One region of the Arthrobacter sp. TJ-58 genome, then DNA from elsewhere that is predicted to be linked to it. Evidence: riboswitches for the same ligand, from Rfam matches in the RefSeq annotation. Region 1 holds a riboswitch; the other holds the start of a gene.
What was found. Region 1 has a riboswitch for S-adenosylmethionine ahead of AC4D2W_RS07530 (hypothetical protein). Riboswitches for the same ligand answer to the same signal wherever they lie in the genome.
Positions count from the first base shown of each region.

Region 2: it holds a riboswitch for S-adenosylmethionine, as region 1 does, so the genes downstream of both, AC4D2W_RS12660 (bifunctional o-acetylhomoserine/o-acetylserine sulfhydrylase) here and AC4D2W_RS07530 (hypothetical protein) in region 1, are expected to answer to the same signal.

Region 1 covers NZ_JBZCNM010000002.1:289,822-294,055, forward strand. Annotated here, with positions in the region: gene AC4D2W_RS07515 (enoyl-CoA hydratase/isomerase family protein) at 1-26, shown strand, start outside; gene AC4D2W_RS07520 (3-hydroxyacyl-CoA dehydrogenase family protein) at 26-874, shown strand; gene AC4D2W_RS07525 (tyrosine-protein phosphatase) at 884-1,609, shown strand; gene AC4D2W_RS07530 (hypothetical protein) at 1,566-1,949, opposite strand; SAM riboswitch class IV at 1,965-2,104, opposite strand; gene AC4D2W_RS07535 (LLM class flavin-dependent oxidoreductase) at 2,163-3,182, opposite strand; gene AC4D2W_RS07540 (RBBP9/YdeN family alpha/beta hydrolase) at 3,181-3,816, shown strand; gene AC4D2W_RS07545 (ATP-dependent DNA ligase) at 3,835-4,234, shown strand, end outside.
Region 2 covers NZ_JBZCNM010000003.1:506,511-510,744, reverse strand. Annotated here, with positions in the region: gene metX (homoserine O-acetyltransferase MetX) at 1-623, opposite strand, end outside; gene AC4D2W_RS12660 (bifunctional o-acetylhomoserine/o-acetylserine sulfhydrylase) at 716-2,032, opposite strand; SAM riboswitch class IV at 2,103-2,218, opposite strand; gene AC4D2W_RS12655 (VOC family protein) at 2,424-3,074, shown strand; gene AC4D2W_RS12650 (hypothetical protein) at 3,245-4,189, shown strand.

The DNA.
Region 1 (4,234 bases):
CGTTCCTTGAGAGGAAGAAAAAGTAATGGCAGTTCCCTCCACAGTAGGAGTGCTCGGCGGCGGCCGGATGGGGGCGGGCATTGCGCACGCCTTCTGCACCGCGGGAGCCGCCGTCGTCGTCGTGGAGCGCGACGACGACGCCGCCTCCGCCGCCTACGACCGGGTAGCGTCCGCGCTGGCGAAAAGTGTTGAACGCGCCACCGTTTCCGAAAGCCTGGCCGACCTGACCGCGCGGCTGTCCGTGTCCACCGACTACGCCGCTTTTGCTGCGGCCGGGCTGGTGGTGGAAGCGGTGCCGGAGGACTTTGGCCTCAAGGCCGCTGCCCTGGCCGCGGTCGAGGAACAGCTGGCACCGGAGGCCTGGCTGGCATCCAACACGTCCTCGCTGTCCGTCACCGAGCTGGCACAAAAGCTGCAGCGTCCGGAACGGTTCTGCGGCCTGCATTTCTTCAACCCGGTGCCGGCCTCCGCCCTGATCGAAGTGGTGCTGGGCAAGCAGACCTCTGAAGAGCTGGCCGAAGCCGCCGCTTCCTGGGCCCGGGATCTGGGAAAGACACCCGTCACCGTCAATGATGCCCCGGGCTTTGCCAGCTCGCGGCTGGGCGTGGCGATTGCCCTGGAAGCCATGCGCATGGTCGAAGAGGGCGTGGCCTCCGCCGAAGACATCGACGCTGCCATGGTGCTGGGTTACAAGCACCCCACCGGCCCGCTGCGCACCACCGACATCGTGGGCCTGGATGTGCGCCTGGGCATCGCCGAGTATCTGGCGTCCACGCTCGGCCCGCGCTTCGAACCGCCGCAGATCCTCCGTGACAAGGTGGCCCGCGGGGAGCTCGGCCGCAAATCCGGCAAGGGCTTCTTTGACTGGTCCTAGCCGGCTGTCATGAGCAGCCGCGACGTCCACTGGGAGGGCGCCGCCAACGCACGGGACCTGGGCGGGATCCCGGTCGCCGGCGGCGGCGCCGTCCTCCCGGGCCGGATCTTCCGCATGGGGCGGTCCGAATGGCTCACCACGCGGGGCTGGGAACAGGCCCGCGCCGCCGGAGTCCGCACCGTCGTCGACCTCCGCAACGAAGAGGAGCAGGGACGCAGGGACACCGATCCGTTGCCGGACGCGGAGGCTGCCGCAGGAATCACGTTCCTCACCGGGCCCACGCAGGAAGCGAAGGATCCGGAGTTCACCGCGCTCACCGGCCCCTACATGGACTCCCCGCGCTTCTACCGGGAGAACCTGCGCCGCTGGCCGGAGAAGATCGCCGCTGTTCTGCGTGCCATAGCGGAGGCCGGTGACGGTGGGGTGGTGATCCACTGCTCTGCCGGCCGGGACCGCACCGGACTCGTCGCCATGCTGCTGCTGCAGCTGGCCGGGGCCTCGCCTGAAGCCATCGCCGACGACTACGAACAGGCGGTCCGCGGCATCAACGCCTTCCACACCACGCAGGTGCATCCGCGGGAAAAACCGCTGACGGCGGAGCAGGAAGACGCGCGGGTGGCCGACGGCCGGAAGGAACTGCTCCGCGCCCTGGACGGTTTTGACGCGGAGCAGTACCTCCGCTCAGCTGGGCTTAGCCCCGCTGAGCTTGGGCGTCTTCGGAGTCGTTTGCGTTGAGCTGTTTACAGGGATGGACCCTTTCCGGCGTCGCCAAGTAGAAAAAAGAGCGCCGTGCGGGGCTGTCAAAGCCTCCGGGCACCAGCAGCGACGAATAGCGTGTGCACCACTGCACCTGGCCGTTGGAATGGGCCAGCGCCTGCGCCAGGGAGGGCAGGTCGTGGAACCACATCAGCTGCTGCTCGCCGTCCACGACCAACTGAATCAGGTCCAGATCGAGATCGACGTAGGCCTGGGCATCCACCCAGTCATCGTAAACAGCCAGGCGCTTGCCGTGAATGAGGTGGACGTTGTGGCCGGGGGTGTAGCTGATGCAGCGGGCGCCACTGGAGATACTCACAGTGTGTTCCTTTACGGTTTGTCCTTGCCCGCACCGGTTGGCCGCGGGCCGCTTCGTCATCCGAACCACCCGCCGAACAGTGGGGTTGGTGTGAGGCCAGTCGGAGCTTTTACAGACCCGGATTCCTCCGGGCGTGTTGGCCACCTCTCGTGAAGCTGAGACAACCATAGCGCATGCCGGTGACAGTCGGGAACTGTCACCGGACCGGAGGCATCAGCGCCAGCCCGCCGCGGGTGCCACGTGCTTCACCAGGCTCTCCAGCAGCTGCGCGTTGTATTCCACGCCCAGCTGGTTCGGCACCGTAATAAGCACGGTGTCGGCGGCCTGGACCGCGGCATCGGCAGCAAGCTGCGCGGCGATTACATCCGGTTCACCGATGTAGCTCTTGCCGAACCGGGCCAGCCCGCCGTCCAGCCGGCCCACCTGGTCACGGGAATCCGTCTGGGCCCGCAGCCCGAAGTACCGGTGGTCGGTCTCGGTCACCAGCGGAATGACGCTCCGGCTGACCGAGACAAGCCCGGTGCCCTCGTGGCCGGCGTCGGCCCGCGCTTTGCGGAACACCTGAATCTGCTCCGCCTGGAGCTGGTCAAAGGGCACCCCGGTGTCCTCCGTTAGCAGAGTGGAGCTCATCAGGTTCATGCCCTGCTCGCCGGTCCACTTGGCGGTGGCCCGCGTTCCGGATCCCCACCAGATTCGTTCGCTGAGCCCCGGGGACTGCGGTTCAACCGCCAGCGTTCCGGAGCTGCCGGTCATGACCGGATCTGCCGCAGCGAGGCCTGCGCCGGCAATCGCAGCCCGGAACACCAGGGTGTGCTTGCGGGCCTCGTCCGCGTCGGTGCTTCCCGCATCCGGAACATAGCCAAAGGCCTCGTAACCGCGCAGGGCCGGCTCGGGGGAACCGCGGCTCAGGCCCAGCTGCAGCCTGCCGCCGCTGATCAAATCCGTGGCCGCGGCTTCTTCCGCGAGATACAGCGGATTTTCATAACGCATGTCGATGACCGCGGTACCCAGTTCAATCCGGCTTGTCCGTGCGGCCATGGCGGAAAGCAGCGGGAACGGTGCAGCGAACTGCGGGGCGAAATGATGAACGCGCAGGAACGCGCCGTCTATCCCCAGCTCCTCCGCCGCAACCGCCAGCTCGACGGTCTGCAGCAGGGCATCCCGGGCGGTACGGACAAAAGAACCCTGCACATCGCGGTAGTGTCCAAAGGACAGGAAACCGATTTTCTTCATGTTCAGGAACAGCACCGGTTTCCGAGGAGATATTCCCGGCTTCCGCCCGGCGGCGGCCGTCAACGGAAAGGCAGACAGCATGCACCTGACCATCGTCCCCGGCATCGGCGGTTCCAACGATGAGCACTGGCAAAGCCGGTGGCAGGCTGACGCTCCGGATATGTCCCGGATTTCGCCGTCGTCGTGGGACGACCCGAACTTGGAGAACTGGATGGACGCGCTGGATGCTGCCGCCGGGTCCCGGAACGGCGACACCATCCTGGTGGCCCACAGCCTGGGCTGCCTGGCTTCCGCGGAGTGGCTGCTGCGCAATCCGGACGGCGCCCGGGGCGTGCTGCTGGTTGCGCCGCCGGACCCGGCCGAGCCCGCCTTCCCGGACACCGCCGGCTCATTCCGCGATCCGAGGCTGGAACCGCTGCCGGTGCCCGGGCTGCTGATCGCCAGCGAGAACGATCCCTACTGCACGCTCCCCGGCGCCCGGCTGCTGGCCCAGGCCTGGAACATTCCGGTGATCGACGCCGGCCCGCTTACCCACATCAACGATGAAAGCGGCATCGGGAACTGGCAGCAGGGCCGGGACCTGCTGACCGCCTTCGCCGCGGGGCTGGGCGTTTCCATTCCCCTTACCTGTTAGTCGGGTAAGAATGGGCCCATGAAACTTCCGGTAATGCCGCCCGTGGCCCCGATGCTGGCCAAAGCCGTCTCTGCGCTGCCCGAGGGGGAATACTCCTACGAGCCAAAGTGGGACGGTTTCCGCTCCATCATTTTCCGCGACGGCGATGAACTGGAGATCGGCAGCCGCAATGAAAAACCGATGACCCGGTACTTTCCGGAACTGGTGGAGGCGCTCAAGGCAAACCTGCCGCAGCGCTGCGTGGTGGACGGCGAAATCATCCTGATCAGCGCCTCCGGAAAGCGGCTGGACTTTGAAGCCCTGCAGCAGCGCATCCACCCCGCCGCCAGCCGGGTCAAGCTCCTGGCCGAGCAGACACCGGCGGCCTTCGCAGCGTTTGACCTGCTGGCCCTGGATGACACCAGCTATCTGGACCGGC
Region 2 (4,234 bases), on a different contig from region 1:
CCGTTGTAATAGTCCCCGCCATTGAAGTCCGGATCCAGCCGGATAGCTTCCAGCTGGGCCCGGCCAAAGGCGATCTGCTCCGCCGAGCTGGCGGCGGTGCAGGCGATCACTGCGCAGCGCCGCACCCGTCCGGGTTCGGTTACCGCCCATTCCAGGGCCCGGGCGCCGCCCAGCGATCCGCCGAGCACGGTGTGCCAGGAGCCGATCCCCAGCAGATCCGCCAGCCGGGCCTCCGCGCGGACAGAATCCCTGATGGTGACAAACGGAAAGCGCGAACCCCAGGCCAGCCCCTGCGGATCAGCGGACGAAGGGCCGGTGGACCCGTAGCAGCCGCCGAGCATGTTGATCGAGACGACAAAGAACCGGTCGGTGTCCACCGTTTTTCCCGGGCCCACCAGGGCATCCCACCAGCCGTCCTCGCCGCTGTCCCCGCGGGCCACGTGGGTGCTGCCGGTCAGGGCGTGGGCCACCAGCACGGCATTGGAGGCATCCGGGTTGAGGGTCCCCCATGTCTCGTAGGCCAGGGAAACGGAGGGCAGATACCCGCCGGTTTCCAGGAACAGGTCGCCGATGCGGGCGTGCCGCAGCACTCCGTCCCGGGCCGGGGCGGAGTGCTGCGGCACGGCTGGCCCGGCCGGCCCGTCTGGCACGGACACGGAGGCCGGCACAGAGCCGGTTGCGGCGGTATTGGCAGAAGGGCGCGCCACGCTAACCGTTACGCTCCCTTGGCGGCCCGGAACCCGGCGTCGAGGTCCGCAATAATGTCGTCGATGTGCTCGATGCCCACGGAGAGCCGGACCAGTCCGGGGCTGACGCCGGCTGCCAGCTGCGCCTCGGCACCGAGCTGGCTGTGGGTGGTCGACGCCGGATGGATGACCAGGGAGCGCACGTCGCCCACGTTCGCCACATGGGAGTGCAGGTCAAGGGCGTCGACGAAGCGCTTGCCGGCGTCGATGCCTCCGGCGATTTCGAAGGAGACAATGGCACCGGTTCCGCGCGGCCCGTATTTGCGCCCGCGCTCAAACCACGGGCTGGATTCCAGCCCCGCATAGGCAACGGAGACGACGTCGTCGTGCCCTTCCAGCCAGTTGGCCACCGCGACGGCGTTGCTCACGTGCCGCTCCACGCGCAGGCTCAGGGTCTCCAGACCCTGCGCAATCAGGAACGCGTTGAAGGGCGATACGGCGGAACCGAGGTCTCGCAGCAGCTGCACCCGGGCCTTAAGGATGTACGCCAGGTTGGCGCCGAGGGCACCGTTGACGCCCAGGTCCCGGGCGTAGACCAGGCCGTTGTAGCTCTCGTCGGGGGTGTTGAAGCCGGGGAACTTCTCCGGATCGGCGCCGAAGTCAAAGTTGCCCGAATCCACGATGACCCCGGCTATGGAAGTGCCGTGACCGCCGAGGTACTTGGTAGCTGAGTGCACCACAATGTCCGCGCCCCATTCGAAGGGGCGGATGAGGTACGGCGTGGAAAGGGTGCTGTCCACGATCAGGGGGATGCCGGCGTCGTGGGCGATGGCGCTGATGCCCTCAAGGTCCAGCACGTCCTGGCGGGGATTGGAGACCACCTCGCCGAAGAAGGCCTTGGTGTTGGGCCGGACCGCTGCCCGCCACTGCTCCAGGTCATCCGGATCGGACACGAAGGTGGTCTCGATGCCGAACTTCTTCAGCGTGTGCTTGAGCAGGTTGTACGTGCCGCCGTAGAGGCTAGGGCTGGCCACAATGTGGTCCCCCGCCTCCGCAACGTTCAGGAGGGCGAAGGTTTCAGCGGCCTGGCCGGAGGCGAGCAGCAGCGCACCGACGCCGCCCTCCAGCGAGGCGATCCGGTTCTCCACCGCTTCCTGGGTGGGGTTGCCGATCCGGGTGTAGATGGGCTCCAGCTCAGCCAGGGCAAACCGGTTGGCTGCCGCCTCGGCACTGGGGAAGACGAAGGATGAGGTCTGGTAGATGGGCAGGGCGCGGGCGCCGGTGGCGGCGTCGGGCTCCTGTCCTGCATGGATCTGGCGGGTTTCGAAAGACCAGTTTCCTGACATTGTTTGCTCCCTAAAACCAGGGGCCGCCCCGAGACTTCCGGCCGGAAAAAGGTGACCGGCAGCCACGTGGGACCCGCGCTTGCCCTGAATCCGTTGACGCAGGGCCAGGTCTTCACCCGGGGCACCCCACCGCGGTTGGAGGGTTGCCGGCCAGCAAGCCGGGGCTATCTGCTGGCACTCATGACCTATGCCTCCTATGAAAACGGATTAGCAGCAAGCCCGCAAGGTCTGTGACGGCTCATGTCCTGCCGTGTCGGGGCCCGGAAAAGAGTGGCACGCCGAGCAGGGCGAACGGTCAGTATGCTGTTGATTTCCGCGGAAGGCAGGTGTTCCGAGTAAATTAGGCTCCCCTAAGTCGAGAGGTGAGTCACAACGTGCCATTATGGGCCGCATGCGCTTGGACCATGTATCTTATGCCTGTGAATCCGACGGTCTTCTGGCCACGACTGAGAGGATCGCTGCCGCTCTGGGAGCAGATTTCGTCAAGGGCGGTGTGCATCCCCGTTTCGGGACCCGGAACATGATTCTGCCTCTGGCCAACCATCAGTACGTTGAAGTGGTGGAGGCCCTGAACCACCCGGCGTCGGACAAGGCACCGTTCGGCCAGGCCGTGCGCCAGCGCTCCGAGTGCGGCGGCGGCTGGATGGGCTGGTGCGTTGCCGTGGATGATCTCTCCCCCTTCGAAGAGCGCCTGGGCCGCAATGCCGTACCGGGCAACCGGAAGTTTCCGGACGGCCAGGAGCTGACCTGGCAGCAGATCGGCATCAACGGTCTGATCGCCGACCCGCAGGTGCCGTACATGCTGCGCTGGGATGACGGCACGGAAGCGCTGCACCCGTCCGCCGCGCTGCCCGGAATGCCCGGTGCCGTGAAGCTGGCCTCGCTGACCATCGCCGGTTCCGCTGACCGGGTCGCCCAGTGGCTGGGCACGCCCGTCGAGGAACCGCTGGAAAACGTGGGCGTCACGTGGATTTCGCCCAAGGGAACCCCCGGCATCATGTCCGTCACCTTCAATACGGCCAAGGGTCTCGTCGAGATCTAGTTCTCCGGCCGTTTCGGGAATTCCCGGACGTTGTGGGAATTCCCGGACGGTCCGCTGCGTCCGGATTTTCCCAATGTGACCACGTTTTCCCATGGTGTCCGGTTATTGAATTATCCACAGACGTGCCTGCGTCCCTCGCGGACACAATTACCGCGATCCAGTCTTGAGGGATGGACCCCGAACTCTTTTACACGTCCGACGCCGAGACGTACGGCGAGGGGAGACGTTCCCTGGCTCTGCGGTGCCGGGCCGGTGAACTGACCCGTGTGCGCGACGGCGTGTATATCCGAACCGAAGCTTGGCAGCAGCTGCCGGTGTGGGACCGAGAACGCCTCCGCATCCGAGCGGTGGCGGAAGGGGGACATGTCAGGCGCGTTCTGGTTCAAGAGTCTGCAGCGGTCATCTGGGGATTGCCTGTTGTCCTCCGCTCCCCCGGCGTTTTGCTGCTGGCGCCGGAGTCCTCGCGCGGCCATCGTCGCGGGGATCTCCATTGGGTCGAGCGCCGCCTGCTGGAGCCACTAACAGTCCGGGAGGGCCTTGCAGTCACATCCAGAGCCCAGACAGTCCTGGACATGGCTGCGTATCTGGCCTTCGACCGAGCTCTCCCGCCAATGGACCATGTGCTGCGTCCCGACTCAGCCCTCAATCTGGCTGCGCTGGATAAGGAGTCGTTGCGGGACCTTGCCCGGAAGCTTCCCACCGAGGCAAAGCGCCAGCGGGCTCTGCGCGTCATCGAGTGCGCCAATCCACTCGCCGAGTCGGCCGGCGAATCCTATTCACGGGCCGTTCTGCACCGGCGCGGCTTTCCGGTGCCGGAGCTGCAGCGCGAGTTCATGACTCCTTCAGGACGGTTCCGAACCGATTTCTATTGGGAGGATCACGCCCTCGTCGGGGAGTTCGACGGTGCGGTCAAGTACGGCGTGAACGGGGCGGCGCTTCCTCCGTCATGGGAGACCTTGGAACGCGAAAAACGCCGCGAGGATGCGATCCGGGCCACGGGCGTTGGCTTTGTCCGCTGGTCCTGGCGTGAAATAGGCCGCCCGCCGGAGCATCCCGATGGGCTTGTGCAGCGGCTCATGCGCGCCGGACTGCCCAGAACCAGTTCCGCCCGCTGATGCTGCTCCACTTTGGGGCTTCCCTCCGGTTTGGGACATCCCTCC